3 regions of the Bacillus sp. UMB0893 genome follow, and region 1 is predicted to be linked to each of the others. Evidence: riboswitches for the same ligand, from Rfam matches in the RefSeq annotation. Region 1 holds a riboswitch; each other region holds the start of a gene.
The links. A riboswitch is a leader RNA that binds a small molecule or an ion and turns the genes downstream of it on or off. The one in region 1 is predicted to bind S-adenosylmethionine.

Region 1 (9,875 bases):
TTTCTTTTTTTACGGTTTCAGCATTTGCTTTTGGTTCTCCAAAGGCAAGGTCTATTTGCAGGCATGTCACTTTTGGATTCATAAAACGTCATCTCCGCCTTAAAATTTTTCTTTACAAGCTGACTCTAACAATATATTATTTTTGACTAGAATTTCAAGAATTTTTTGAGAAGGTGTAAAACATGAAAAACTTTAAACAATCACAGTTATTAAATAAGCTTCCAAAGCAATTTTTTGCAAGCTTGGTAGCGAGAGTAAATGCGAGTATAGAAGCGGGACATGATGTCATTAATTTAGGGCAGGGAAATCCAGATCAGCCGACTCCCCCTCATATCGTGAAGGCGCTTCAAGAGGCAGCTGAAAATCCAAACTATCACAAGTATTCACCGTTTCGCGGACAGAAATTTCTAAAAGAAGCCATCGTGCGATTTTACGAGAGGGAGTATGGTGTCAGCCTAGATCCAGACAAAGAGGTTGCCATTTTGTTTGGGGGAAAAGCAGGGCTTGTAGAAATTCCGCAATGTTTATTAGATCCAGATGATTTAGTGCTGGTGCCGGATCCCGGGTATCCCGATTATTGGTCTGGAGTAGAGCTTTCGCGGGCTAAGATGGAATTTATGCCCCTTTTGAAAGAAAACGAGTTTCTTCCGGATTACGGACAAATTTCAGATGACATGAAACATCAGGCAAAGCTTATGTTTTTAAATTATCCGAACAATCCGACGGGTGCTGTTGCCACAAAGGAATTTTTTGATGAAACGGTTGCGTTTGCAAAAGAAAATGACATTTGTGTCGTTCACGATTTTGCCTATGGAGCCATTGGATTTGACGGAAAAAAACCTGTCAGCTATTTAGAAGCCGAAGGTGCTAAAGAGACAGGGATTGAGATCTACACACTCTCAAAAACGTATAATATGGCAGGCTGGAGAATTGGCTTTGCGATCGGAAATGAAAGTGTGATTGAAGCTATTAATCTGCTGCAGGATCATATGTTTGTCAGCGTATTCAGCGCCATTCAGGAAGCGGCTGCTGCTGCCCTCCTGGAATCACAAACTTGTGTAGAAGAATTAGTAGATCGTTACGAGAGCCGCCGTCGTGTTTTCATTACAGCATTAAACGAAATCGGCTGGAAGGTAGAAGCGCCGCCAGGATCGTTTTTTGTATGGCTGCCGGTTCCAGAAGGCTTTACTTCTGAATCCTTTGCTGATTACCTGCTTGAGCACGCACATGTTTGTGTGGCTCCAGGCATCGGGTTTGGGAGATTTGGAGAAGGGTACGTCAGGGCTGGTCTGTTAACGTCAGAAGACAGATTAAGAGAAGCAGCTGAAAGAATAAAATCGTTGAATCTATTTTAAATTAGAGTTGACAGTCAAAAAAAAAGCTGTCATAATCCAAATTAATTTCATGTAAAATTCAGAACATACAGGAAAAGCGGAAGCTCCTTGGTCAGCGCAGGCATGGCAGATAAGGATCAGACGGAAAAGTCCGGGTTTGACTTCATTGGCGGAGCCGTTCTGACAGAGGAGAAAGGCGCTGAAGCTTAACATCCATGTGAACTATTTTTACTATCCAAAATTACTTAAATAAGCCATTCTTATCAAGAGCAGGTGGAGGGACTAGCCCGATGAAGCCCGGCAACCGACTTAAACTTTGGTTTAAGCACGGTGCTAAATCTTGCAGCATTCGCTGATAGATAAGGATCTTAGCCATGTTAGATAAGGTCTCTTTTCAGTTAGCGGAAAAGGGGCCTTTTTATATTGTTATGGAAGGAAGGTACAGACATGAGCGGAATGACAGCGACATATCTAATCCATGATGAAAAAAATTTAGAAAAAAGAGCAGACGGAATTGCTCTCGGTTTAACGGTTGGGTCATGGACAGACCTTCCTAAACTGACACAAGTTCAATTGCAGCAGCATAAAGGAAGGGTCATCTCAGTTGAAGAAATTGAATCCGATGAAAAGACAGATGCCTACTTAGGCAAACGTGTTAAAAAAGGCTTGATTAAGATTTTTTATCCAGGTGTTAACTTTACGCATGATCTGCCGGCAATTCTCTCTACCGTATTCGGCAAGCTTTCTCTTGACGGTGAAGTGAAGCTCCTTGATTTAGATTTTTCAGATGATATTCTTTCTTCTTTTCAAGGGCCGAAATTTGGGATTAAAGGGATCCGGGAAAAGCTTGGAGTTTTTGACAGACCATTGCTGATGAGCATTTTTAAAGGTGTGATCGGACGTGATCTGAATTTCCTGAAGGATCAGCTTAGAGACCAGGTGCTTGGCGGAGTCGATTTGGTTAAGGATGATGAAATCCTTTTTGAAAATGAATTAACGCCATTTGAAGGTCGCATAACAGCCGGGAGAGAAGTTTTAAGAGAGGTCTATGAGCAGACCGGTCATCGGTCGATGTATGCCGTACATTTATCCGGCAGAACGTATGAGTTAAAAGAAAAAGCGAAGCGTGCAGCAGACCTTGGAGCAGACGCGTTGCTGTTTAACGTATTTGCATACGGACTGGATGTACTTCAAAGCTTAGCCGAGGATAGAGACATTGGTATTCCAATTATGGCACATCCTGCTGTAAGCGGTGCCTTGGCATCATCAAATCTATATGGAATCTCGCATTCTCTTTTACTGGGAAAATTGCTGAGATACAGCGGGGCAGATTTTTCCTTGTTTCCTTCACCGTATGGAAGTGTTGCGCTTGACAGAGATGCTGCACTTGCGATTAGTGCTGCATGTAAAGGAAAAGAAGAGCTGAAAGAAACCTTCCCGGTGCCTTCTGCAGGAATTCATCCCGGACTTGTGCCCATCTTGATTCAGGATTTTGGGCTTGATAGCATCATCAACGCAGGCGGCGGTGTTCATGGCCATCCAAATGGGGCTGCCGGCGGAGGAAAAGCATTCCGTGCAGCAATTGATGCTGCCTTGCATGGAGTTTCTTTATCTGAAAAAGCAAAAACAGATACAGATTTGCAAATCGCATTGGATCTGTGGGGGCAGGTGGAGGTGAGCCGATGAACAAGCCTGTCATTATTTGCGATTTTGACGGAACGATTACGAATAATGACAATATCATCGCCCTTATGAAGAAGTTTGCTCCTTCTGAGTGGAACAGTCTTAAGGACGATGTGTTAAGTCAGCAGATTTCTGTAAGGGATGGAGTAGGGAAAATGTTTCAGCTGATTCCTTCTGAGCTGAAATACGAGATGATTCAATACCTGCTGTTTACCGCCCAAATTCGTGATGGATTTCGTGAATTTGTGCAATTTACGAAGGAAAAAGATATCCCTCTATATATCGTAAGCGGAGGAATCGATTTTTTTGTTCATCCATTATTGAATGGGCTTGTTGATCATGATCGGGTATATTGCAATAAAGCTGATTTCAGCGGTGAAACGATTGAAATTTTATGGCCAAATTCATGCGATGCGCATTGCAGCAATGATTGCGGCTGCTGTAAGCCTAGTTTGATCAGAAAGCTTGCTGACCCGCATCAAGAGGTGATCGTAATCGGTGACTCTGTTACAGATTTAGAAGCATCTAAACTCGCAGACTTTGTGTTTGCAAGGGATTTTCTTCTGGAAAAATGCAAGTCGCTGGAACTTCCTCATCAGGAATTTAAAACGTTTTTTGACGTCATAGAAGGATTGAAAGAAAGGCAGGTGGCGGTTTCATGAGTATTTTAAAACAGAGGTGGAGCGAGCTTGCTGCTGTCAAACGTGAGCTTTCACAGCGTGATTGGTTTCCGGGTACGAGCGGGAACTTAGCGATTAAAGTAAATGCCGAACCCCTCTCTTTTTTAGTAACATCCAGCGGAAAAGACAAGCGGCTTGAAACAGATGAGGATTTTTTGCTGGTAGACGGGGAAGGAGCTCCTCTTGAAGAAACCAATCAAAAGCCTTCTGCTGAAACACTTCTTCACGTGGAAATATATAACCGTACAAATGCTGGCTGCAGCCTTCATGTACATACAACCGACAACAATGTCATCTCCGAGCTTTACGGCGATGATGGAGGGATTACATTTAAAGGACAGGAAATCATTAAAGCGTTTGGACTGTGGGAAGAAGACGCGGAATGGCACATACCCATAATTGAGAATGCAGCGCATATCCCGACACTCGCAAATGATTTCGGACAGTACGTGAAGAAGGATTCAGGAGCTGTCCTAATTAGGAATCACGGCATTACCGCATGGGGAAAAGATGCATTTGAAGCAAAAAAAGTGCTCGAGGCTTGTGAATTTTTATTTTCCTATCATTTGAAATTATTATCTTTAAAGCAAGTCAAATCGCTCTCATTAAAAGCTTAAAAATAGGAGGAATTGGAATGGCAACGATTCGTTTACAAGGGACAAATGAAAGAATTTCAGATCAAAAAGAAGTAGCAGCTTTCCTGGAGTCGCAAGAGGTTATTTATGAATATTGGGATATTGAAAAGCTCCCAGAGAGTTTAAGAGAGAATTTCAAGCTTTCTGATGAACAAAAAGAAGAAATCCTGCAAGTATACAAAGATGAAATTGCTGATATCTCAGAACGCCGCGGCTATAAAGCGCAGGACGTGATCTCGCTGTCAGACAGCACTCCAAACCTTGATCAATTATTAAAAAACTTTCAGCAAGAGCATCATCATACAGATGATGAAGTCCGTTTTATCGTAAACGGACATGGAATTTTCATTATTCAGGGAAAAGATGGCTCGTTCTTTGATGTTGAACTAAATCCTGGCGATTTAATTTCAGTCCCGCCAAACATCCGCCACTACTTCACGCTGCAGCAAGACCGCAAAGTCGTTGCAGTCCGCATCTTTGTGACAGCTGAAGGCTGGGTGCCAATTTACGAAAAAGAAGAGCAGCAAGCTTAATGTTTGAAAATCCCCTTTGCCTGGATGGCAAAGGGGATTTATCCGTTTAAATTGGTGTTTTATCAGTAAAACAAATTTTTATATTATTTTATCGGGCTGAAATTCAACACGGCCGATTCCTGGATTATTCTGGCGGAAACCCATAATCCGGCCGATTCCTGGATTATTCTGGCGGAAACCCATAATCCGGCCGATTCCTGGATTATTCCGGCCAAAAACCAGCATAATCCGGCCAATACTTCGATTATTCCGGCCGAAACTCATAATCCGGCCGATTCCTCAATTATTCCCGACGAATCCATAATCCGGCCAATCGACCAAATTTACCGGAAGTGAGACAAATCCTGGAAAGTTACTATCAATCCTGATACAACCTCATTTGCTACTTTTCTTCCGATAATTTTCCAATTTTTTATCTTTATTGAAACTTACGTTTAAAATCAAAATTATTTAAATTTTCTTTACTCTATGCGGATTGTATGGTAAATTTTCAACAATAAATAAGCAATTAAGGGAGGCTTGTAAAGATGAAGATTCGCTACAATTTCGTCAAGAAAGAGGATGTCAGGTATTGTAAGGCAGATAGCACAGTAAAAGAAGCATATGAGCTGCTGAAGGAGTCAGGATATCGGAGCATTCCTGTTTTAAAAGAGAATGGCACCGTATTTGCAGGTCTCATTTATAAAGTCGATCTGCTTGATCATTATGTGGAAAAGCAAGGAAAAGATGAAGATTCAATCGAAGATTTAATTCAAGATCAGGATGCGTTTATGTATGAAGAAGATTCATTTTTTAAGACGTTCCTTACAATCAGAAGACTTCCATTTTTAGCTGTCCTTAATGAGAAAGAGGAATTTTCAGGCATTATCACACATGGAAATGTCATGGATGTCCTTGAGGACTCATTCGGATTGAAAACAGGCGGCTACATCCTGACAGTTGGTACAAAAGAGCATAAAGGCGCCATCAAAGATCTTGTATCAACAATTAAAGATGTAAACATCGAAGGATTGCTTACATTGGATAATGGAGATACATATTTAAGAAGAATCATCATCAACCTTTCTCACGAAGTATCTGAGAAAAAACTGAACAAAATCATTAAAAAGCTGGAAGGCAAAGAATTCCGGGTGACATCTGTAGATAAAGTAAACACGGGCGAAAAAGCGCTCGCAAAATAACATTTAGTTAACGTTTTAAAAGCAGAATCGAATCATTCGATCTGCTTTTTTTGTGGTAATGATAATTGTTTAGACGTATTTATATTGGACATACAGCTGCCGATTAATGCTCCAAAAAAACGGGTCGCAACTAATCAGCAGGGCGGACAGATGGAATACAAAGTGGACATCGCATCAGGGCAGAATCCGCACGTCAATTACGAGCCCCTGTATTGGGAGGATTAAAAGAAGCAGAGCAAGTCGGCAAGGTGCACGAACCTCATTATAATGAAAAATTAGTACGGGGAAAAATTGAACGTCCAAATGATACAGGACAGGCAGGAGACACGTATCGGTCCTTTGAAGAATGGGAAAAGGAAGAACTGATCTCAAATCTTACAGAGGCTCTTAAAGTTTGTCAGCCTCATATTCAGGAAAAAATGATTGAACATTTTACACACGCAGATAAGGATTATGGAAGACGTATATCTGAAAGCCTTGCAAAAGCCATGGCAAACAAAAGAGGAATCATACTAGCACTGATGATGCTGATCGAGCGGCGGACAAGGCACAAAAAATGGGACATGAAGCAGATCCTTACAGACAAAATAAAAGACCTTTATTTTAATGATTAACTTAAAATAGGGATCTTTTTACATTTTTTATGAAAGTTAATAGCTATTTTTAGTTTTAATAGGGAAAAAAAGGGGTAAAAAGAGATAAATTACAATAAATTTAACAAAATTGTCATGAAATAAGGTAAAAAGAATGTCGAATATTGCTAATCTATTTACATGTTTAGAAGAATCTGTAATAATTTACGAGTATATTTATTCCCAATAATAGATACTCAAGATGATACGGAGGGAAGAAAATGACAACGGAAGTTAGCAAGTCCCAATTATTGGCAAGCATTGATTTGAAGCGCAAGGAAATGATTGACACCGCTAAAACTGGCGGATATACAAGTGTTGGCGCCGTACAGTGCAGTCAGGAATTGGACATGCTGTTAAATAAGTATCAGCAGCTTCTTTTTGAAGAGGAAAATAAGACAAATCCTGCTTTTCTGCAATTTATAGAGTCAATGAAAAAGTGGACAGCAGGGGATGGACTAATTATATAAAAAGCAAAAACCCAATACAGCTCGGTATTGGGTTTTTTATTTGGACAGGAAGGCTCTTATTTAAATACTTTCAATTAATAGAATCATGAATAAAATCCCGATAATAAATGAATATGTTGCATTTCGCTCATTGCCATCTCCGTGGCTTTCCGGAATCAGTTCTTTATAAATGATGAAAAGCATGGCACCTGCTGCGAAAGATAAACCGTAAGGGACAAGGTTTTCTATGTATGACGTTAAATAATAACCAAGTATAGAAGTAATGATTTCGACTGCCCCGGTCAATGTAGCAATGAAAAGAGCTTTATATTTGCCTATATTTTGATTGATGAGGAAAAGGGCAACCAGAAAACCTTCAGGTGCGTTCTGCAGCCCAATTGCAAAAGCGATTAAATTTCCAGTCTCGCTTTGGTCGGACGCATAGCTTACCCCGACAGATAATCCTTCGGGAAGATTATGAAGTGTAATCGCTGCAATAATAAGCAATGCTTTTTCATCAAATTCAATCCCATACCGCGAATGTTCAAGATCAATGTGGGGAATGTTTTTTTCAAGTGTTGTTAAAACGAGCACTCCGAGAAAAAGACCGATGCTCACTTCAAGGATACCGCCTTGCTTCAGCGCCTCTGGCAGCAGACTCATCATAGAAGCTGCCATCATAATTCCAGCTGTAAATGCAAGTAAAATGTCTCTCCACCTATGGGTGATCGTTTTTTGAAGAAATAGAATTGGCAGCGCTCCTAAACCCGTTGATAGGGCAGATAACGTACTGCCTGTTAAAACCTCGATCATAACGATACTCCTTTTCGTCCCACTTATTATGTATTAGGCATATTATAGCTGATTGGATAGTGAAAAAGATAGGGATTTGATACTCTCGTATTTATTTTCGTCAAATGAGGTCATATTTTTCAACATCTTTTCTATTTATCCCTGTTTATTAGCCTTAAATAAGGATTTAAGACTGTGAATGTCGAATTGTGTCGAAAGAAGTGACAGTCTCAATCTTTACGATATTTGAAATTTCTGATAAGTTTAAGACAGAGAATTTCATCACGTACAACAGGGGGGAATAGGGATGCATTATCGTCGTCTTGGACGTTCGGGTTTAAAGGTTAGCGAGATCAGTCTTGGAAGCTGGCTGACTTTTGGGAAAACAGTCGATGAGCAGTCAGCAACAGAGATTATTCATAAGGCGTATGAAGCTGGCATAAATTTTTTCGACAGTGCCAATGTGTATGAGCGGGGGAAAGCGGAAATCGTTATGTCAAGGGCTCTTAAATCTTTTCCAAGAGATTCGTATGTAATAACGACAAAAGCGTTCTGGCCAATGGGTGAGGGCCCTAATGATAAGGGACTTTCAAGAAAGCATATTATGGAACAGGTTCATGCAAGTTTAAAACGCATGGAGCTTGAGTATGTAGATATATTCTACTGTCACCGCTATGATCAGGAAACGCCGCTTGATGAAACATTAAGAGCAATTGATGATCTCATTCGTCAGGGGAAAATCTTGTATGCAGGCGTCAGTGAGTGGACAGCAGCTCAAATTCAAGAAGCAATGACTGTTTCTGATCGCTATTTGCTTGACCGCATTATTGTCAATCAGCCGCAATACAATATGCTTCATCGTGATATTGAGGAAGAAATCATCCCGATGTGTGAAAATGCCGGAGTGTCTCAGGTTGTTTGGTCGCCGCTTGCGCAAGGAATTCTAACTGGTAAGTATAAAGAAGGCTTAATTCCAAAAGGCAGCCGTGCATCAAGTGAAAACGTGAATTCATGGATGAAAAAAATTCTGAATGACATGGTCAACCGAAAAGTGGAATTATTGGATCAGCTTGCAAAAGAACACGATATTACACTTGCTCAGCTTGCATTAGCATGGACATTGAGACAGCATAATGTAGCAAGCACACTTGTTGGGGCATCTCATCCTGAACAAATCATCGAAAATGCAAAAGCATCAGACGTGGCTTTAGGCTACAATGCATTGCAAAAAATTGAAGAAATTTTGACGAGCTGATGATTTTGTACATAAAGAAACTTCATGATTCGGGAAGAATCAAAAAGAGAGAGTGGAAAGCTGCTGCTTCCCATTCTCTCTTTTTTTTAGACATATAAATAGATCAGTGATTAGCTTTGCTTAGCCAATGGAAGAGTAATCGTAACCTCTGTCCCTTTTTCCAGAACACTGTTAATAGAAATGGTTCCTTTGTACATTGAAATGATCCGTTGGCAGACGACAAGACCCAGGCTAGTTCCGGTATCTTTCATTGTAAAAAACGGATGGAATATTTTCGAAATCAATTCCTCTGAGATTCCTTTTCCGGTGTCGATCACTTTTATGACAGCCATTTCGTCCTGCTTGGTCAGCTCAATTGTTAAAAAGCCTTCGTTTTTCTCCATGGCTTCTAATGAATTTTTAGCTAAATTCAGCAGCACCTGCTTGATATGATCTTTTGTGCAGTGAATTGGAAGCGATCCATTATTTAATTTTATATCGAGTTCCACGTTATACAGATTGGCCTCAGACCCAAGAAGAGGAGACAGCTCAAGCACGATTTCGTTTAAATCGTGGTCTGCATGATGATGAGCGGTCGGTTTTCCGAGCAATAAAAATTCACTTACAATTTCATTGATTCGTTTGATTTCCTGATCGATGACTGAAAAATAGAATTGATCTTCAGAGTCTTTATATTTTTCCTTCAGCAGCTGAATGAAGCC
Region 2 (9,875 bases), 510 kb from region 1:
ATATACTTCTCTAAAAAGGAGACAGAAGCTTTCATAACTTCTGCGCTTTGGAGTACTTCGGCTACAATCAGCTGGTTTGTATTAAATAACTCCCCAACCTCTGCCATGCCTTTCATGAGTGGACCGTTTATGATATCAAGAGGTGTGTTGTACTCTTTTAAGGCAATCTCAAGATCTGCAAGCAGGCCTTCTTTTGTTCCTTCAACGACGTATTGAGCAAGACGTTCTTCTAACGGCAAGGATTGAACCGGTTTTTTGGCGGTTTTCTTTTTTCCTCTATAGTGGTTCGTGAACGTTGCCAATGTTTCGTCATTTGTGCTGAAAAGCAGTGTTTCTGCCATTTCAATTTCCTCTTTAGGAATTGAAGCAAAACGCTCAAGTTTTTCAGTATTCACGATGGCATAATCTAGTCCTGCTTGTGTGCAATGGTATAAATACACGGCATTCAGGACTTCCCGGCCAACGGGGGGGAGGCCGAATGAAACATTGCTGACACCAAGAATGGTTAAGCAATGCGGCAATCGTTCTTTTATTAGCCGAATTCCTTTTATTGTTTCTTCAGCTGAGCCAATATATTGTGCATCTCCAGTTCCAACTGGGAAAACGAGCGGATCAAATATGATATCAGATGGGTGTAAGCCATGCTTCTCTGTCAATAATTCAAAGGAACGGACGGCAATATCAACCTTTTGTTCAGCCGTCAGCGCCATTCCTTTTTCATCTATCGTGCCGACAACAACAGCTGCTCCGTATTTGTGAATGAGAGGGACTACTGCATCAAATCTCTCTTCACCGTCTTCTAGATTGATGGAATTGATGATCACTTTCCCTTGTGAATAAGCAAGCGCCTTTTCAATGACTTTTTCATCCGTTGAATCGATGACAAGCGGTGCTTTTACTTTTTTCGTGACTTCTTTCATAAATGCTTCCATATCTTCTAATTCTTCGCGATCTGGGTCTGCAAGACAGATATCAATGACATGGGCGCCATTTTTTACTTGGGCACGGGCTATTTCGGCAGCTTCTTCAAATTTCTGCTCGGCTATTAATCTCTTGAATTTTCTAGAGCCAATGACATTTGTCCGTTCTCCTACGAAGAGAGGACGCATGGAATCATCATAGATAAGCGGGTCTATTCCAGATACAGTATGGGCAGGGTCACGATCCGGCACTGACCTTGGCTGAAGCTCACTAACGGCATCCGCTATTGCAGTGATGTGTGCAGGGGTTGTGCCGCAGCAGCCGCCGACAATGTTCAGCCAGCCCTGTTCCGCAAATCCCTTCACTTTTTGAGCAAGAGATCGCGGTGATTCGTGATAATTGCCTTCTTCATCAGGCAGACCGGCATTCGGATAACAGCTGACAGCTGTATGTGCCATACCTGATAACGTTCTGATGTGATCAGTCATAAACTCAGGCCCTGTTGCACAGTTAAGTCCTACAGATAATGGCTTCATATGCTCTAGGGAGATGAAAAAGGCCTCAATATCCTGACCTGCGAGTGTTGTTCCCATTGGCTCGATTGTTCCAGAAATCATCAGCGGAACTTCTTTTCCTGCATTATCAAAGGCTCGTTTGATTCCGAGAAAACCTGCTTTTACATTCAATAAATCCTGACTTGTTTCGAGCAAAAGCAAATCAACACCGCCGGCAAGCAGACCAAGCGTCTGTTCCTCGTAATTCTGAATCAGTTCTTCAAACGTAGCACCGCCGGTTACAGAGAGCGTTTTGGTCGTTGGTCCCATTGAGCCTGCAACATAACGCGGCCATTCTTCTGTTGAATATTTTTCTGCTGCTTTTTTTGCGATTTCTGCTGCTTTCTTATTTAATTCGAACGAGAGATGACCAAGATCATACTCATCAAGGACTATTTTGGTTGCTCCAAATGTATTGGTTTCAATAATATCTGCTTTTGCTTCCAGGTAAGCTTCATGAATCGATTCGATTACATTTGGTGCCGTTATTGTTAAGTATTCATTGCAGCCATCATATTCTTCACCGCCGAAATCAGCTGCAGAAAGATTTGCATCTTGTATCATGGTGCCCATCGCTCCATCAAGAACGAGGATTTTTTTCTCTAGCTGCTTTTTTATATCAAACATGCGTAATCTTCCTTTCATTGACCTCAGATTGTTTCATATGGATGTAGTTTGTCAGTTCAACTGTTAATTCATAGTTTAGAAATGGTGTGATTAAGTAGATACCATTAAATAAGTCAAATGCAGCATCAATTAGCCTTTTAGCAATGGCTAATCCTTCCTGATAAGCTTTTGCGCGGTCATCACCTGCCTGAGCCATTGTTTCTCTGATGCTGTCTGATAATGTGATGCCGGGAATTTCATTATGAATAAACTCTGCATTCCGGCTGCTCGTAAGCGGCATGATGCCTATATATATTGGCACTTTAAGATGCTTCGTTTCTTCGTAAACATCGACCAGCTGTGATTCTGAATAAATTGGCTGGGAAATAAAATAGTCTGCTCCGCACGCGATTTTCTTCTCTAGTCTTTTCACGGCTTTATCAAGATATTTCACATTTGGATTAAAGGCTGCCGCAACAGAGAAATTTGTTTTTTCTCCAAGCGGTTTTCCTGAATAGGAAAGTCCGTCATTAAATTGTTTAATTAAGCTGATCAAATCAAACGATGAAAGATCATAAACTGATGTAGCTCCTGGAAAATCACCGATTTTCGATGGATCCCCTGTAATGGCAAGCACGTCTGTAAGACCTAACGTATGAAGACCCATTAAATGTGACTGCAGGCCGATTAGGTTACGGTCACGGCAGGTGATATGAATCAGTGAGCGAAGCCCTAGCGACTGCTGGACAATGGAGCCGACAGCAACGTTGCTTATACGCGGTGAGGCAAGTGAATTATCTGCAAGCGTTAAAGCATCAATACCGGCAGTTTGCAAGGCTTTTGCCCCTTTTAAAAACTTATCGATTCCAAGTTTTTTTGGGGGATCAAGTTCTACAATCAAAGAACGTTTCTCTTTAACCATTTCCTGCAGCGGAGGATATTTCCGTTCAGCGGCAGAAGTAACAGAAATTTCTTCTTTCCGTATTTTTACCTTTTTTTCTGTGACAGGAGGAAGCCCTTTTAATGCTTTTGCCATTGCTCCAATATGTTTTGGTGTCGTGCCGCAGCATCCCCCAATCAGTCTTGCTCCTTGATTTCGAAAAGCGAGTGCACTTTCGGCGAAATATTTTTCCCCTGAGCCGTAGACAAGTCTGCCTTCTTCTAGAGTCGGCAAGCTGCTGTTCGGATAGACGGACAAATAAGCTTTATCAGGAAGCGGAATTTCTTCTAATGATGAAAGCATATGATAAGGGCCGAGTCTGCAATTCAGTCCAACAACATCTGCACCAAGTGCTTCTAGCTGAAGAAGGCCTTCATGAAGCGGGGTTCCATCCTGTAAAACACCAATTTCATGAAGTGAAATATTCGTGATTATTGGGATATTCGTTTCTTTTCTGGCAATCTCTAAAACTGTTTTTATTTCTTCTAGATCATAATAAGTTTCAAGCAATAGTCCTTCTACTTCTTCGTTCAATAAAAGGTAGAGCTGCTCTCGGAAGTTCCGTTTAATCTCCTCAAGTGAATGAGCGCTTTTTTTGAAGGCACGAACCCCTCCAATGGTTCCGAGAATATAAGCTTTCTTGTTCGCGGCTGCTTTTTTTGCGATCTGAACGGCCTGCCGATTGATGGATCTCACGTCATCTTCGAGTCCATATCTTGATAATTTAATATAATTGGCTCCGTAAGTGTTCGTTTGAATCACATCTGCGCCAGCTTCAATGTAAGCCTTATGAACATTTAATATTTCATCTGGCTTTGACAGGTTTAATTCCTCAAAACATCGATCTACTCCGTGTGAGTATAGGAGTGTTCCCATGGCTCCGTCGCCTATAAGGATCCTGTTCTTTAAATCTTCTAAAAGTGTCATGCTTCCAAGCCTCCTCTAAACAGTGAAAGAAAAACAAAAAAAGCCTTCCAAGAAGAAGACTTTTGAACGTTCAGGACTTCTTCTTATCGTTCGATGGTTGCATCGCTGGAATTAGCACCTTGGAATGAGCTCTCTGCTGATTACAGATCCTCTCATTATGCCAGGTTGCTGAAGCTTCAAAGGGCCAGTCCCTCAGCTTCTCTAGATAAGAATGTTGAAATATGAAATTTTGCATGTGAAAAGATATTATATCTAATTTACATGTTTTTTCGATGAGATTCAATACAAAAGTAAAAGTTTTCTGAATAGAAGGGGAATTTTAACGGAAATTTATGAATTGAACATCAATCGGCAAATCCGCTCCCCGAACAGCTGCAATCACTTGCTGAAGATCATCCTTATTTTTTCCGGTAACACGTACTTGATCGTCCTGGACTTGAGTTTTTACTTTCAATCCGGAGTTTTTAATAATGGCATTAATCTTTTTTGCATTATCTTTATCAATTCCTTGAACAAGCTTAGCACGCTGCCTGATCGTTCCGCCGGATGCACCTTCAATTTTCCCGTAATCAATATTTCTTGTTGCTACATTGCGCTTAATTAATTTAGAAATAAAGACATCCTTTAACTGATCCATTTTAAACTCATCATCAGAAATTAATACAAGCTCTTCTTTTTCCAAAGAAATGCTGCTTTTGCTGCCTTTGAAGTCATAGCGCGTGCCGATTTCCTTCATTGTCATCGTAATCGCATTTGTCACTTCAGGCATGTCTACCTTTGATACAATATCAAACGAACTATCTTTCGCCATAAGAATCCTCCCAAAAGTTTATATTATCTATAGATTATAGTAGAATAAACAGAGCATAACAACTAATGAAGTGCGGAATCGCCTGTTTAGCCCCGAAAGGCACAAAAGGGGCTGACGGAGAAGTCCGGTTTTGACTTCACCGTCAGCACCGTTGTGACCGAGGGGTTAGGCGATGGAGCCGGACAAAACGAAGTACAGAATCGCCTGTTTAGCCAGACAGGCAAAGAAGGATTTGCCTGAGAAGTCCGGTTTTGCCTTTACCGGCAGCACAGTTGTGACCGAGGAGTTGGGCGATGGAGCCGGCCAATAATGAAGTGCGGAATGCCTGTTTAGCCAACGATTCGACTAAAAAGTCGATTTTAACTTCATTAATGGACCCGTTGTTACAAAGCAGTCTGGCGGTGTAGGACCGCTCAAATTTGTCGGCGCATAAAATGCCGCTGCAATTTCAAAATATAATTAGAAGCACCCTATAAAAGAAAGGAACGAATACCATTTGATGAATCCAGGAACGTTTATGACGCTTTCGATAGATGAAAAACTAGATTATGGCTATTATTTAACAGATGGGGAAAGCCGTGTGCTGCTGCACAAAACTGAAATCACCGAACCAATTGAAGGCAAGGATGAGGTTGAGGTATACTTAGTCGTTGACCATGAAGATCGTCTTGCCGCAACGATGAAAAAACCAAAAATCACTGAAGATCATTACGATTGGGTAGAGGTTGTTAGTGTCAGAGAGGACATGGGAGCGTTTGTTGATATTGGTTTATCAAAAGATGCGCTTGTGGCAAACGATATTCTGCCTGCCTTTTTAGAAGTGTGGCCAGAAGAAGGGGACATGCTCTATTGTTCTCTGAAAGTCACGAAAAATGGCAGGTTCTTCACGAAGCTTGCGACAGAAGATGTAATGCAGGAAAATATCGTATCTGCAGATCGAGCAGCCAACAATCAAAGCGTATCTGGCAGGGTCTACAGAATGATTATTGCAGGTTCTTATATCATTACAGAAGAGGGTTATAAAGGATTTATTCACTCTTCTCAGCGTAAAAGGGAGCCCCGTTTAGGAGAGCTGGTAACTGGCCGTGTGATTGATGTAAAGGAAGATGGCACAATTAATGTATCCCTGCTGCCGAGAAAGCACGAAGCATTGGACACAGATGCTCAGCAGCTCTATGATTACATGGAATCAAGAGGCGGAGCAATGCCATATTTTGATAAAAGCGATCCGGAAGATATTAAAGAACGCTTTAACATGAGCAAAGGTGCATTCAAACGGGCGATTGGAGCATTGATGAAGGCCGGAAAAGTCTATCAGGAAGACGGCTGGACATATTTTAAAAAGGAACAGTAAGCGATAAAATCGCTTGCTGTTTTTTTGTTTTGCAGCTTGCGGATTTGTGCGAATTTAGAGACGAGGATAGTTGGACTCCCATTTCGGCGAGTAGAAGTGACATACCGGCGAGTAAGCCTGACTTTTTTGAATTCTAGGGTTTAGCTGAGCAATAAAATGAGCAGGAAATTTGGTGGCGGAATAATAAAAAATCCCTAGTAACTCAAATTCATGCTCCAAACAATAAAGATTTTTCATTTTCTGTCGATATCACATGTGGAGATACTTTTGAAGGAGAGAGAACATCAATGAAAAGAACCCAAATAACAGTTTTGCTTTCATTTTGCCTCATCATCATGCTTGCTGGATGTGGACAAGCTCAAACTGCAAGTAAATCAGATGAAAAGATAAAGGTAGGCATCATGCTGTCAGACGTCGGACTGGGCGATCAGTCTTTTAGTGATTCAGCATTTAACGGATTAATCAAATCCCGCGAAGAACTTGGGATTTTGTTTGATTACAGAGAAATAAAAGATACAGAAACATATGAAAAAGGACTGACTGAATTAGCAGAGCAAGGCAACGATTTCGTTGTAGGACTAGGATTTATGGTTCAGGAAGATCTTGAGAAGGTTGCGAAAAAATATCCGAAACAGAAATTTATTTTAATAGATGCTGTTTCAGAGCTTGAGAATATAACGTCTATTACGTTTAAAGAGGATGAAGGAAGCTTTTTAGCGGGAGTTGTGGCCGCAATGACATCGAAGACAAATACAGTAGGATTTATTGGCGGTGCAGATGTTCCGCTTATTAATAAATTTGCAGATGGATTTGCAGAAGGTGCAAAGGCGATTAAACCGGATATCACGATTATTACCGAATATGCCAATGATTTTGGCAACGATAAGCTTGGCAGTGAAATGGCAAAAAAGATGATTGCCAATAAGGCGGATGTTTTGTATGCAGCTGCAGGGTTTACCGGAGTAGGCGCTCTGAAGGCAGCACAGGACAGCGGTGTTTACGCAATTGGTGTTGACAGCGATCAGTATTTTTACGCTGAAAAATCTGTCATTACCTCTATGCTGAAAAATGTCGATGTCGGAATCTATCAGCTGCTTGAGGACTTTGTAAAAGAAAAAGAAGTTCCAAAAGGTCACGTAGAGTTAGGTTTAAAAGACAACGGTGTTCAGCTTGCACCGATTCGTGTCATCTCACTTACAGATGAACAGCAAAAAACGCTGGATGAATGGCAAAAGAAATTAGCAGAAGGCAACTAGGGAGGATTATAAGTGTCACTTAAAAAAAAGCTATTGCTGAATTCAATCAGCATCGTGCTGATGGCAACAATAATGATCGGTTTTATTATCGTTAATATGCTGTCCATACAGTCATCTAATCAAAATGAGGTTCCGGTTTTATTAAATATTGAAAAACTTCAAGGAGAGCTGACCGTTACAAAGCAAAGCTTAAATAACTTTGCCTTTTCACTCACTGATGCTCAAAAAGAAGAGGCTCTTCAATCTCTTGAGAGAAATAAGAAGCGTTTTTCGGAAATTAACAAAACGGTAAAGGATAAAAATACAGAATTAGCACTGCAAAAGGCGTTGGATAAATTCAGCAGTTTTCAAGAAGAGACTGTTAAAGCTTTGAATGAAAAAAATCAGGCTGAAGCGAAACGCCAATCTGTTCGAGTGGATGGAATATCAAACGATGTCTATTTGATGAACCTTTATGCTAATGAGCGCTATGATATGCTGCAGGTGAATTTGAAGAAACAAATTGAATTCGTCATTTTCTCAGCCTTAATTGGGACGGCGATATTAATTCTTGTCTCATCATATATTGTCATTCGAATGACAAACAGTATTACAAAGCCGCTAATAGGACTTTCAAGACAGGCAAGGGATATTGCAAATGGCAATTTGGCTGTGTCCTCTATTGTTTATAAAGGAAACGATGAAATAGCTGCTTTAAATGATTCATTTACTGCAATGACCCGCCAGCTTAAAGGGCTTCTTTTTTCAATTGACAGCGTAAGCAAGGAAGTAGAAGGATTCGCAAAAGATCTGGAAGGGGAAAACCGGGCGCTGACTGAAATAAGCAACCAGGTAGCCGTTTCTACAGATGAATTGTCAGCGGGATCTCAATCCATTTCTTCCGATCTTCAAGATGCCGTTACACTGATAGAAAGAATGGATCTTGATTTCAGCGAAAATGTAAATCGTTCTGAACAATCCGTTCTATATGGAAAAGAAACCATGCATTCGATCGCTTCAGGTCAAACCGCTATTAAAGCACAAAGAGCTCTTATAAATGAAAATATGAATACAACCCAGCAAATTGAGGATTCCACAAAAACGTTTGTCGGGTACATGACGAAGATTGAAGATATGGCTAAGGTCGTTTCAAATATTGCTGATCAGACAAATTTGCTGGCATTAAATGCTGCAATTGAAGCTGCACGCGCTGGAGATGCAGGTAAAGGCTTTGCTGTTGTCGCGGCTGAAGTCAGAAAGCTTGCAGAAGAATCAACTGGTGCCACAGCTCAAATTTTCGAAATGGTAAGTCTCATCCAATCAGGAATTTCAAGTATTTCAGAATCTGTAGTGAAAGGTGTTTCCATTGCACAAAAACAGCAGGATTCAATGGATCACACAACAAATGCATTTGAAGACATAGACAGGAAAGTAAATGGAATTACATCTGAACTGAATGACTTGAAATCAGGGATTATGAATTCTAAAAAACTTGGAGAGCAAGTGCTGCAAAATGTAGAAAGCATCAGTGCTGTTGTTGAAGAAACAGCAGCAGGAAGCGAACAAATATCTGCCTCGACTACAGAACAGCTTCTCGCGTTTGAAAAGATGGTTGAAAAAGTAGTTGAATTGAGACAGCTGACAGATGATTTAAATCAAACACTTTCTAAATTCACACTTAAATAAAATGAAAAACAGCAGCGTATCGCTGCTGTTTTTTTATTGATAAGAAGGTATAAAAATTTGAGTCGGAGCTTACCTGGCGTTTACGCTTTTCTTATTTATGATCCGTTTTTTTAGAATATTGTCTCTCGCCTTTTTGACGATTTTTTTCACGCATCATGTTTCTTTCGTGCTCTTTTGCATTATTGTCTTTGGCTTTTTTGTCATTATCGCTAGTATGCGGCATCATAAAACTCCCTTTTAAGAAAGATAAATTTATGTTGCCCTGTATAAAGAATATTATGAGATCGTTTTATTTAAAAAGAAAATAGCGATTGTGCCTGGACCGGAATGAGCACCGACTGAACAGCCTACTGTGTTGATATAAATTTCTTTTGGATGGAATTCAGCCTCAATCATTGATTTTATTTCAAGGGCCGTTTCCTCATCGTCCCCATGACTGATGGCGATCGTCTGATTTTCAAGAGCAATGCCGCGTTCTTTCATTAGTTCGATGACCCGGCGCAAGACTTTTTTCTTGCCTCTGATTTTCTCAAGGGGGATGAGCTTGCCGTCTTCAACATGAAGGAGCGGCTTGATGTTGAGAAGTCCGCCAACAAATGCAGATGCTTTACTGATTCGTCCTCCCCTTGCTAAATACTCAAGATTATCAACAGTAAAAATGTGTTCCGTATGTTCACAAAAATCCTTTACAGAAGCTTCAATTTCATGTAAAGTTTTCCCGTTATTGGCTAGCTGTACCGCATGCTTTACTGCTAGACCCAGCCCGAGGGAAGCGGATTTTGAATCAATAATGGCCAGTTCAAAGTCAGGGAATTCATCCTTGACCTCATTTCCAATCATG
Region 3 (9,875 bases), on a different contig from region 1:
TCCATCGAAGCTACATGATAGGAATTTGTCAGACTGATGATTTGTTTCATTGGGGAAGAAACGGACTCAAAAAGAAAATCAGAGCTTTCCGGCGGAACGACATGATCTTCCTCAGATTTAAAAATAAGAATGGGACATTCTACATCGGCAATTTTTGATTTTGTGAATGTAATCAAGCCTAATAGCTTTTTAACAGCAGTGATAGGAACAGCTGAGTAAGTAATTTCTTCAATTCCCTCCGCTTTTATATCTGGTTTTCCTTCAGGTATGAAGCGCGGCTCTGTCTTATCCCGAAAAAACTCATATCCAGGTACGTCCAAGGCTGCATTAATCGTTATAACGCCGCTAATTTCCTTATGTTTGCCCGCTAATTGAACAGCAAGCGTTCCACCCATGGATTGACCGGCAATAAATACGTTCTTGCAGACTTTTTTCAGCTTTAAATAAGCCTTTTCCAGATCTTCAAACCAATCCAAATAACAGCAATTTTCAAGTTCTTCAGCATGTGTTCCGTGGCCCTTTAGCCTGGGAGCAAGGACAGTAAAACCTTTATCAGCAAGCAATTTGCCAAGTTCCCCGACACTTTGAGGCGTTCCGACAAATCCGTGGCACAGTAAAATTCCAATCTCATTGCCTTTATGAAAAAAACTTTCTGCACCAGGCAGAACAGGGAATATCGTTTTACTCATCTTTCGTTCCTCCAATTCAAGCAATTATAAAAGAAAACCCTCTCTTCCATTGGCAATAAAGAGAGGGTTTTTCTTTATCAACCAAAGCGCGATGCTTTGCTGGTGGGAGCACCTTTTCCGTTCTTACGGTGGTTGCTGTGAAGTCATGGAGCCAGATCTCTCGTTCACTCTTGATAATTTATTTAATTCTGATTGGTTTAGTTGGTTTTAATGATCTTATCACGAGCAGCTTTTAACTGTCAATAGATTATGTGAAAGCGGAAAGCCCGAGAATTTAGTACTTCAATTTGTCGTTTTGGATCAGTGAAAATGGAGAGCTGATTTAGTTAGCTCATCATCCAGAAGAAAGTGCACCAAAGTGGGTGTTTGGTGCACAAAGAGTGCTCTTCAACCATAAGAAAGTGCGTCAAACTGGAGATTGCCGCACAAAGTTAGCTCATCATCCAGAAGAAATTGCGCCAAACCGGAGTTTGCCGCAGAAAGTTAGCTCACCATCCAGAGGAAAGTGCACCAACCGTAGTTTGCCGCACAAAGTTAGCGCATCATCTAGAAGAAAGTGCGCCAAACCGGAGTTTGTCGCACAAAGTTAGCTCATCATCCAGAAGAAAGTGCGCCAAACAGGAGTTTGCCGCAGAAAGTTAGCTCACCATCCAGAGGAAAGTGCGTCAAACCGGAGTTTGCAGCACAAAGTTAGCTCATCATCCAAAAGAAAGTGCGCCAAACCGGAGTTTGCCGCAGAAAGTTAGCTCACCATCCAGAGGAAAGTGCGCCAAATGGAGTTTGTCGCACAAAGTTAGCTCATCATCCAGAAGAAAGTGCGTCAAACCGGAGTTTGCCGCACAAAGTTAGCTCCCCATCCAGAAGAAAATGCGCCAAACAGGGGTTTGCAGCAATTTAGTACCCTAATATGGCATTTTGTGGCCGAGGAGTACCTCATTCATGCATTTTTAGGGCAGTGAAATCGCCCCTGAAGCATTTATCTTCACAAATGACAAAAACAGGAGTAAGATACTTATATTCCAATCAGACAGGTGGGGTTTTATGAAAACAATTCCTAAACCTCTTGTATTAACAAATCAATGGTTTATTGTTTTATCCGTTGCGGCAACCTGGATATCAGGTTTGGGGTGGATTCTTCTTATCCCTCTTATTGCAGGCATTATGGGTCTTCTTTTTAAATTTAATCCGGTTATGAAAACGGCGAAATTGTTTTTGAAGAAGCCTATGTCAGAATATATTCCAGAGGATTTTGATCAGCAGCAGTTTAACCAGGCAATTGCAGTTATTTGCCTTAGTCTTGGATTCATTGGCTACGTTCTTAACTGGATGATCCTTGCATACATTTTTACAGCAATGGTCGCTCTCGCTGCATTCATCGCCATTTTAGGTTTTTGTATTGGCTGCTTTATTCGGTTCCAGTGGCAGCAATATCGTCATCGGAAACTTTCAAAGCAGGCTTAAAAAAAGTGTTGACTTTCTGAAAATACGAGAGTAAAGTAAGACTCACATCGAAAATATGAAACTTCTTATCACGAGAGGTGGAGGGATTTGGCCCTTTGATACCTCGGCAGCAGACTCAGATTTAATGAGAACTGTGCCAACTCCAACAAGCGTGATTTTGCTTGAGAGATAAGAAGAGTGAACGGTCTATTTCTTATGATCATTACCTCTTCTTGGCTTTCAGGAAGAGGTTTTTTATTTTCCTTGACTAAATAGATTTCTTATCCAGAGAAGCGGAGGGACTGGCCTGATGATGCTTCGGCAGCGGACTTTTTAAAAAGTACTGTGCCAATTCCAGCAAGCTGAATATAAGCTTGGGAGATAAGAAGAGACCTGGTAATTCGTTATGAATTCATGCCCTCTTCTTGTCGGATAGAAGAGGGCATTTTTTATGGTCTATTATAGGTGTTTTTACAAATTGAACCTGTTTTCACTGCCAAATCATACGAACTCAAAAAAAGAACAAGCACATAAATATCAGGGGAGGAATCGAAATGATTCAATTTAAAGGCGTTAAGAAGGTGTATAACAGCGGAGGAAAAGAGATTCGGGCTCTTGATGGCATTGATCTTCATGTCGGGCAGGGAGACATATACGGGGTCATCGGTTTCAGCGGCGCAGGCAAAAGTACGCTGATCCGGACAGTAAATTTATTAGAGCGCCCAAGCTCAGGAAATATAATTGTTGACAATCAGGACTTAACCGCTCTTTCTCAAAAGGAAGTACGCCAAGTCAAACGTAAAATAGGAATGGTCTTTCAGCATTTCAATTTATTAAATTCAAAAACCGTATTTGCGAATGTTGCAATGCCGCTTCTTCTTGCAAATGCATCGCAAAAAGTAATCAAAGAAAGAGTAACTGAATTATTGTCTTTTGTCGGCTTGGAGGACAAAGCCAATCAATATCCAGACCAATTATCAGGGGGACAAAAGCAGCGGGTTGGCATAGCAAGAGCACTTGCAACTCAGCCTTCGATTCTGTTATGTGATGAAGCAACATCTGCACTTGATCCGCAAACAACAGGTTCCATCCTTCAGCTACTAAAGAAAATTAATCAGGAATACAAAATTACGATCTTGATGATTACGCATGAAATGTCAGTCATCAGAGAGGTTTGCAATAAGGTTGCTGTGATTGAGGCCGGGAAAATCATCGAGTCAGGCTCCGTTTTTGATGTTTTCTCAAATCCGCAAACAAAAACTGCTTCTAACTTTGTCAGCTCCGTTCTAAACGATAGCATTCCAGAGTCTGTTTTGAAACTAGTGCAGGAGGAGAATAGTCAGGGCCAAATATTTAAAATTAATTTTGTTGGAAAATCATCGGGACAGCCGCTGCTTTCTCAAATTGCAAAGCGATTTGACCTTGATATCAATGTTTTGTTTGGAAACATCACAGAGCTTCAGGGCATCCCATTTGGGCATTTGATTGTTGAACTGCAGGGATCAGAAAGTGAAATTAAACGGGCCTTATTAGTTATGAATCAGGAAAATGTCACAGTGAAAGAGGTGAATGCACATGCTAGTTGATTCACAGCAAATTATTGATGCACTTATAGAAACACTTGCGATGACAGGGTTTTCATTGCTTTTTTCAACCTTAATCGGGCTGCCGCTTGGTGTCTTGCTTGTCATTACGCGCAAAGGGCATTTGTGGGAAAATAAAATCCTTTTTAATATCTTGAACGGGGTCGTAAATCTTTTCCGCTCAGTCCCTTTTATTATTTTGATGGTAGCCATTGTACCACTGACAAGATTGATAGTGGGAACTTCAATCGGTACAGCTGCAGCTGTTGTTCCGCTTGTTTTTTATGCAGGACCTTATATTGCAAGACTGATAGAGAACTCATTATTAGAAGTGGATCCGGGTGTCATTGAGGCTGCAGAAGCGATGGGTGCAACCCCAAACCAAATCATCTTTAAATTCATCGTTCCAGAAGCTTTAAGCTCACTTGTACTAAGTCTGACAATCGCGACGGTTGGTCTTGTCGGAGCATCAGCAATGGCAGGTGCTGTCGGCGGCGGCGGACTCGGCGATCTGGCGATTACATACGGCTATCAGCGCTTTGATACAGTCGTCATGATTATTACCGTTGCCATTCTCGTCATCCTTGTTCAGGGACTTCAGTCATCAGGAAACTTATTATCTAAAAAAATCAGAAGACGCTAAGGAGAGAATCAGAATGAAAAAATTCATCATATTAGGACTAATTCTTGTATTAGGAGCTTTTGCAGCAGGCTGCGGAAATAAAACAGCAAACGGCAAAGAAGAAGTAAATGTGAAAATTGGCGTAAGCGGATCAGACAACCGCATTTGGGATTTCGTTGCAAAGAAAGCCGAAAAAGAAGGCATTAACATTGAAATTGTCACGTTCTCAGATTACGTTCAGCCAAACCTGGCACTTGCTGAAGGAGAGCTTGATGCGAATGCCTTCCAAACGATTTCTTACTTTAACGCCTTCAAAAAGGAGCATAACATTGATCTTTCCCCCATCGGTACGACTGTAATTGCACCACTTGGTCTTTATTCTGAAAAATATAAATCAATTAAAGAGATTCCTGAAGGCGGAAAGATTGCTGTTCCAAACGAAGCGACAAATATGGGCAGAGCATTCCTGCTGCTTCAAGATGCAGGATTGATTGAACTTCCGAAAGACTTTGATGGTAATGGTTCATTGGACAAAATTGTTTCAAATCCGAAGAATTTAAAAATTGTCCCTGTAGTAGCAGGCCAAACTCCGCGTGTATTGCCTGATGTTGCAGGTTCTATTATCAACAATGGCATTGCAGTAGACGCAGGATTTAACCCTGTAAAAGACTCGATTTTCCATGAAGATGACACAGCTACACCTTATATCAACATTATTGCGGCACGTACAGAAGATAAAAACCGCAAAGAATTAAAACGAATTGTCGAGCTATATCAGGAAGAGGATACAGCCAAATTTATTGAAAAAGAATATGACGGAAGCACAATTCCTACTTTTGTTCCGCTTAGCAAAATTGGAGAGTAAACAAAATGGGGTCTGACCCCGCTTCAGTAAAGTGTTAAATCAAAGGAGGCCCCGGCATGAGTATAGTTGTTGAAACATTGAAGGAACAAATCATATCTAATGTGGAAGAAAATGAAAGCAAGTATCTTCAAATCAGCCACTCGATTCATGAAAATCCTGAGATTGGAAATGAAGAGTTTTTCGCATCAAAGCTGCTTGCAGATTTACTTCATTCTGAGGGATTCAGCGTTGAACGAGGAGTAGCAGGCCATGAAACGGCTTTTCTCGCCCGGAAAAAATCTTCTGTCAAAAATGGACCGGTCATAGCTTTTTTAGCGGAATACGATGCACTGCCTGGGTTAGGCCACGCTTGCGGGCATAACATTATCGGCACAACCAGTGCCTCAGCAGCCATTGCTTTAAGCAAAGTTATCGAAGAAACAGGGGGAGAGATTGTTGTCCTCGGAACTCCAGCTGAAGAAGGCGGTCCAAACGGAAGTGCGAAGGGCAGCTTTGTAAAACATGGTCTTTTAGAAGGAATTGATGCAGCATTAATGGTGCATCCTGCTAATGCTACAAGGATAACCGGCAATTCTCTCGCAGTTGATCCACTCGACTTTGAATTTATCGGCAAGCCTGCACATGCAGCGGCAGCTCCCCATCATGGGATCAATGCATTAGACGCTGTTATCCAGCTTTTCAATGGGATTAATGCTTTGCGGCAGCATGTGACAAATGATGTGAAAATTCACGGCATCATTACACATGGCGGCGATGCACCGAACATTGTACCTGAATATGCAAAAGCCCGTTTTTATATACGGGCCGCTACCCGTAAAAAATGCAATGAAGTGACAGAACGTGTAAAAGCAATTGCACAAGGTTCAGCACTTGCGACAGGTGCAAAACTTAATGTTATCGCCTTTCAGAATGAAGTGGATAATCTGGTTTTGAACCGGACGTTTGATGAGGTGTTCAAACATGAGCTTGAGGACCTTGGCGAAAGTGTTGAAACAAGTGAACGTGATGGACTCGGATCCACTGATGCCGGAAATATCAGCCAGGTTGTGCCAACGATCCATCCTTATATTAAAATCGGTCCGGAAAGTTTAATTGGCCATACAGACGAATTCAGGGAAGCAGCAAAATCTAAGCAAGGTGATGAAGCTCTCTTACTTGGTGCAAAAGGACTTGCGCTCACTGGATTAAGGCTGCTTACGGATGAAGCAGTATTGCGTGAAATTAAGGTTGAGTTTGAGGGACGCAAAACCCTTGAAGCTTAATACACGTCTTAAATGAAAGAACCCGTCAACATTCGGGTTCTTTCTGCTTTTTAGGAAGCAGTTTGCGAATAATCACAGATTCCCAAATTCTCCAAGGAAGGACTCTTTTCAAGGATAGTGATAACCAAACTCCTTTTCCTACGGTATATCTTAACTTTGTCTCTTCTTTTTTTTTACATATCTTCTTGATCAGATCTATCACTTCCATCGGATCTCCAAGCTTTTCTCTGCCCCGTTCAAGCTCTTCTTCAATACCGGTCATGTATTCATAATATGGAGAGTCTTCTATCATTGAAAGCGGGGAAACTCTTTTTCCTGATGTCCAAATGTTTGTAGAAAATGAGCCTGGTTCGATTAAAATAACATCAATACCGAATGGCTTTACTTCAAGGCGCAAGCTTTCACTGAAGCCTTCAAGTGCATGCTTTGAAGAAACATAGGGTGATAGACCTGGAAATCCAATTAATCCGCTAATGCTGCTCATGTTGATGATCTTGCCGCTGCGCTGTGATCGCATAATAGGAAGTACAGCCTGTGTAACAGCTATCACGCCAAAGAAGTTTGTTTCAAATTGTTCGCGATATTCATCGACAGTGATTTCTTCCCCGAACCCCCCAAATGCAAAGCCGGCGTTATTAATTAGAATGTCAATTTTTCCTGATTCATTAAGATACTGTTTAAGTGCATGAATAGAATCAGCAGACGTTACGTCCAGGTGAAGAAGAGTCACATTTTCATCTAAGCCATCATTCCTCACTATCTCCTTAAAGTCAGCAGCTTTTTCCATATTTCTCATTGTGGCGATTACGTGATATCCTGTTTTTGCAAGCTTATGTGCAGCAAGCATTCCAAATCCGCTCGACGCACCGGTAATTAGCACCGTCTTATTAGACATTCGGTTTCTCCTTTAATGAAAGTTTAGAATCTATCATTATTATAAGGGCTATCTTTAAAAAGAAGAATGACAAAACATGTGGTGAAGATATGGTTTATCAATCCTGACCGTGCATTGCCGACCTTGGGCGGAATGTTTTTGGGTGCTCAATTACAATGCTGGCATGGGTTTGATTATTGGACTTTATTAAAAATAAAACCATCACTGACAGACTGAGGATTCTCGTCTGTTTTTTATTTCATTCTAGTCTTGACCCTCCTGTGCAGGGGATGGTTTATTATGAAAAAGAACAGAAATCCGGAGGTTGTTCATGTATCGTATTGGCGAATTTTCTAAAATAACGAACTTAACGGTAAAAACATTGAGATACTACGATGAAGAAGGGATTCTACGACCGGCAGTAAGAGATGAAGATACGGGCTACCGGTTTTATGATGCAAGAGACTATGAAAAAGCACAGCTTATTCATCTCTTAAAAACGCTGGAATTCAGCATTGCTGAAATAAAAGATGTTCTGAATCAACATGAGGACGATCTCGATCTCAGTTATTTTATTAAAGAGAAAAAAGAAATGCTGGAAGAAAAGATCAGTCATTTAATAAGTGTTCAAAAGAAAATGGAGGCTTACTTGCTGCCAGAAAAAGGAGATCAGAAGATGAATTATGAGGTAAAAATAAAAGAAACACAGCCGATTAAGGCTGCTTCGCTTCGCTACAGAGGAAAGTATGAGGAAACAGGACACTACCTTGGACAGCTATTTAAAAAGGTTAAGTTTAAAGCGAATGGAAAGCCGTTTAGCTTATATTATGATGCGGATTTTAAGGATTTCGGTGCAGACATTGAAGTGTGCATTCCCGTAAAGTCAGAGGTAAGCGGCAAAGATGTGAAAACTAGGACACTTCCAGAAAGAAAAGTCCTATCAGCCACTCATATTGGTCCATATGAAACCATCTCAAATGCTTATAAAGCATTAACAGATTATGCAAAGGAAAATGAAATTGAATATGAAGTGCCATTCCGAGAAATATATCATAAAACGCCCGGAGTGATTCTAAAGGGAAATCCAAATAAATATGAAACAGAAATACAATTCTTAATAAAGCATTAATCCGTAACATTCAGTCTAAAAAAAGACTGAATTTTTTTCTTTTAAGTGAGAGAATTAGGAAAAAACATCGTCTAATTAGTAAAAGCATCAAAGGGGTGGGTGAATGAACGAACATCATAGAGCAGTAGAGCGTTTGTTTACAGATTATGGTGATGATATTTATCATTTTCTTGTTTACTACAAGGGAACACATGATGTTGAAGATGATGTACAGGAGGTTTTTTTGCGCGCTTTGAAAGGCAGCTTCCGGGGTGAGTCTCATCCGAAAACATGGCTGATCAGCATTGCTAGAAGAATCGTCATCGATCAAAGAAGAAAAATGAGATTTTTTCCATGGCAGCCTATTTTGCATACACAGAAAACTCCGGATGACATTCTGCTTGAAAATGAAGAACTGAAAACTATTTACAATTCCATACATGAGCTAAAAAAAGAATATAGGGATGTAGTCATGCTGAGAATGATTTCTGAACTTTCAGTGGAAGAAACGTCAGAGGTGCTTGGCTGGTCAAAGGAAAAAGTGAGCAGGACATATTACAGGGCGCTTAAGAAATTAAATCAAACGTTACAGGCTCCATTAAAGGGAGGAGGGGCAGAACTTGAATCCTGAGAATCTTAACTTTCCGAAAAAAATATTATCAGACGTTCAGAGAACTAAAATCAGCAAGGTTTTGGCGGAAAAACAATCTGGTGTTTCGATGTCTGTCTGGCACCGAATGTTCCAGCTTTCCGTTACGTTGATTTTCTTAATAGGGATAGGCTTATTTGCTTCCTATTTTATTAACCAGGATGCCGGGGGAAGATCTGCGAATGAAGGCATGCCATATAAAATAAAGCTTCCAGGCAATGTGACGCTTGAGAACGCCGGAAGAAATGAGATGGTTTTTAAACAAGGTGATCGTGTTGTGGGCGGTATTATGCCGAGCTCAATAGAAGAAAAGGAAACCCTTGAGAGCGGCCCTGGAATTTTTGAAAAAAGAGAAGTAACCGAATTGAAATACCCTGCTGTGAGAATTCTTGAGCATGTGAAAACGATGACTGCTACGCAAACGTATCATTATTTTGTTGAAGTAGATGAAAAAACTATGGTTAGAGTGTACTTTCATACTCCATATGTAACAGAAGAACCAGCAGCTGCAGCCATGCGTACATTTGAAGTGAATTGATAAAGAATATTAGGATAGCAGATTGGATGTAAAATGCAAAACAAAAAGGCACATTATTTTGATGTGCCTTTTTTGTGATATCTATACGATCTATTTAATACACCTTATCACCGTTAAAAATAGAATTCTTCACGACAACATAGTCAACATGACGAATGGCTTCCAGATTAGTGCCTCCAGCATAAGAAATAGAGGATTGAAGATCTTGCTCCATTTCATTCAATGTATCTTTTAATGAACCTTTG

Region 2: linked by a shared signal. The riboswitch ahead of CYJ36_RS00175 (bifunctional homocysteine S-methyltransferase/methylenetetrahydrofolate reductase) and the one ahead of mtnW (2,3-diketo-5-methylthiopentyl-1-phosphate enolase) in region 1 are both predicted to bind S-adenosylmethionine.
Region 3: linked by a shared signal. The riboswitch ahead of CYJ36_RS14495 (methionine ABC transporter ATP-binding protein) and the one ahead of mtnW (2,3-diketo-5-methylthiopentyl-1-phosphate enolase) in region 1 are both predicted to bind S-adenosylmethionine.

The regions. Positions count from the first base shown of each region.
Region 1 is NZ_PKLB01000001.1:549,959-559,833, forward strand. It holds gene CYJ36_RS02800 (carbon-nitrogen family hydrolase) at 1-82, opposite strand, end outside; gene CYJ36_RS02805 (pyridoxal phosphate-dependent aminotransferase) at 183-1,355, shown strand; SAM riboswitch class I at 1,592-1,700, shown strand; gene mtnW (2,3-diketo-5-methylthiopentyl-1-phosphate enolase) at 1,782-3,020, shown strand; gene CYJ36_RS02815 (2-hydroxy-3-keto-5-methylthiopentenyl-1-phosphate phosphatase) at 3,017-3,679, shown strand; gene CYJ36_RS02820 (methylthioribulose 1-phosphate dehydratase) at 3,676-4,314, shown strand; gene CYJ36_RS02825 (1,2-dihydroxy-3-keto-5-methylthiopentene dioxygenase) at 4,332-4,865, shown strand; gene CYJ36_RS02830 (hypothetical protein) at 4,944-5,129, opposite strand; gene cbpA (cyclic di-AMP binding protein CbpA) at 5,393-6,046, shown strand; gene CYJ36_RS02840 (catalase-related domain-containing protein) at 6,259-6,660, shown strand; gene CYJ36_RS02845 (aspartyl-phosphate phosphatase Spo0E family protein) at 6,900-7,148, shown strand; gene CYJ36_RS02850 (ZIP family metal transporter) at 7,209-7,940, opposite strand; gene CYJ36_RS02855 (aldo/keto reductase family protein) at 8,227-9,174, shown strand; gene CYJ36_RS02860 (ATP-binding protein) at 9,285-9,875, opposite strand, start outside.
Region 2 is NZ_PKLB01000001.1:40,127-50,001, forward strand. It holds gene metH (methionine synthase) at 1-2,102, opposite strand, end outside; gene CYJ36_RS00175 (bifunctional homocysteine S-methyltransferase/methylenetetrahydrofolate reductase) at 2,095-3,948, opposite strand; SAM riboswitch class I at 4,029-4,160, opposite strand; gene CYJ36_RS00180 (YajQ family cyclic di-GMP-binding protein) at 4,268-4,759, opposite strand; gene CYJ36_RS23450 (hypothetical protein) at 4,932-5,069, shown strand; gene CYJ36_RS00185 (CvfB family protein) at 5,259-6,113, shown strand; gene CYJ36_RS00190 (BMP family lipoprotein) at 6,401-7,369, shown strand; gene CYJ36_RS00195 (methyl-accepting chemotaxis protein) at 7,382-9,034, shown strand; gene CYJ36_RS00200 (DUF3941 domain-containing protein) at 9,126-9,257, opposite strand; gene CYJ36_RS00205 (DegV family protein) at 9,311-9,875, opposite strand, start outside.
Region 3 is NZ_PKLB01000006.1:166,588-176,462, reverse strand. It holds gene CYJ36_RS14505 (alpha/beta hydrolase) at 1-689, opposite strand, end outside; SAM riboswitch class I at 761-869, opposite strand; gene CYJ36_RS14500 (DUF4395 domain-containing protein) at 1,731-2,150, shown strand; SAM riboswitch class I at 2,213-2,325, shown strand; SAM riboswitch class I at 2,408-2,517, shown strand; gene CYJ36_RS14495 (methionine ABC transporter ATP-binding protein) at 2,684-3,715, shown strand; gene CYJ36_RS14490 (methionine ABC transporter permease) at 3,705-4,355, shown strand; gene CYJ36_RS14485 (MetQ/NlpA family ABC transporter substrate-binding protein) at 4,369-5,199, shown strand; gene CYJ36_RS14480 (M20 family metallopeptidase) at 5,256-6,461, shown strand; gene CYJ36_RS14475 (SDR family oxidoreductase) at 6,487-7,356, opposite strand; gene CYJ36_RS23710 (hypothetical protein) at 7,423-7,572, shown strand; gene CYJ36_RS14470 (MerR family transcriptional regulator) at 7,667-8,464, shown strand; gene CYJ36_RS14465 (RNA polymerase sigma factor) at 8,568-9,074, shown strand; gene CYJ36_RS14460 (hypothetical protein) at 9,064-9,630, shown strand; gene guaC (GMP reductase) at 9,725-9,875, opposite strand, start outside.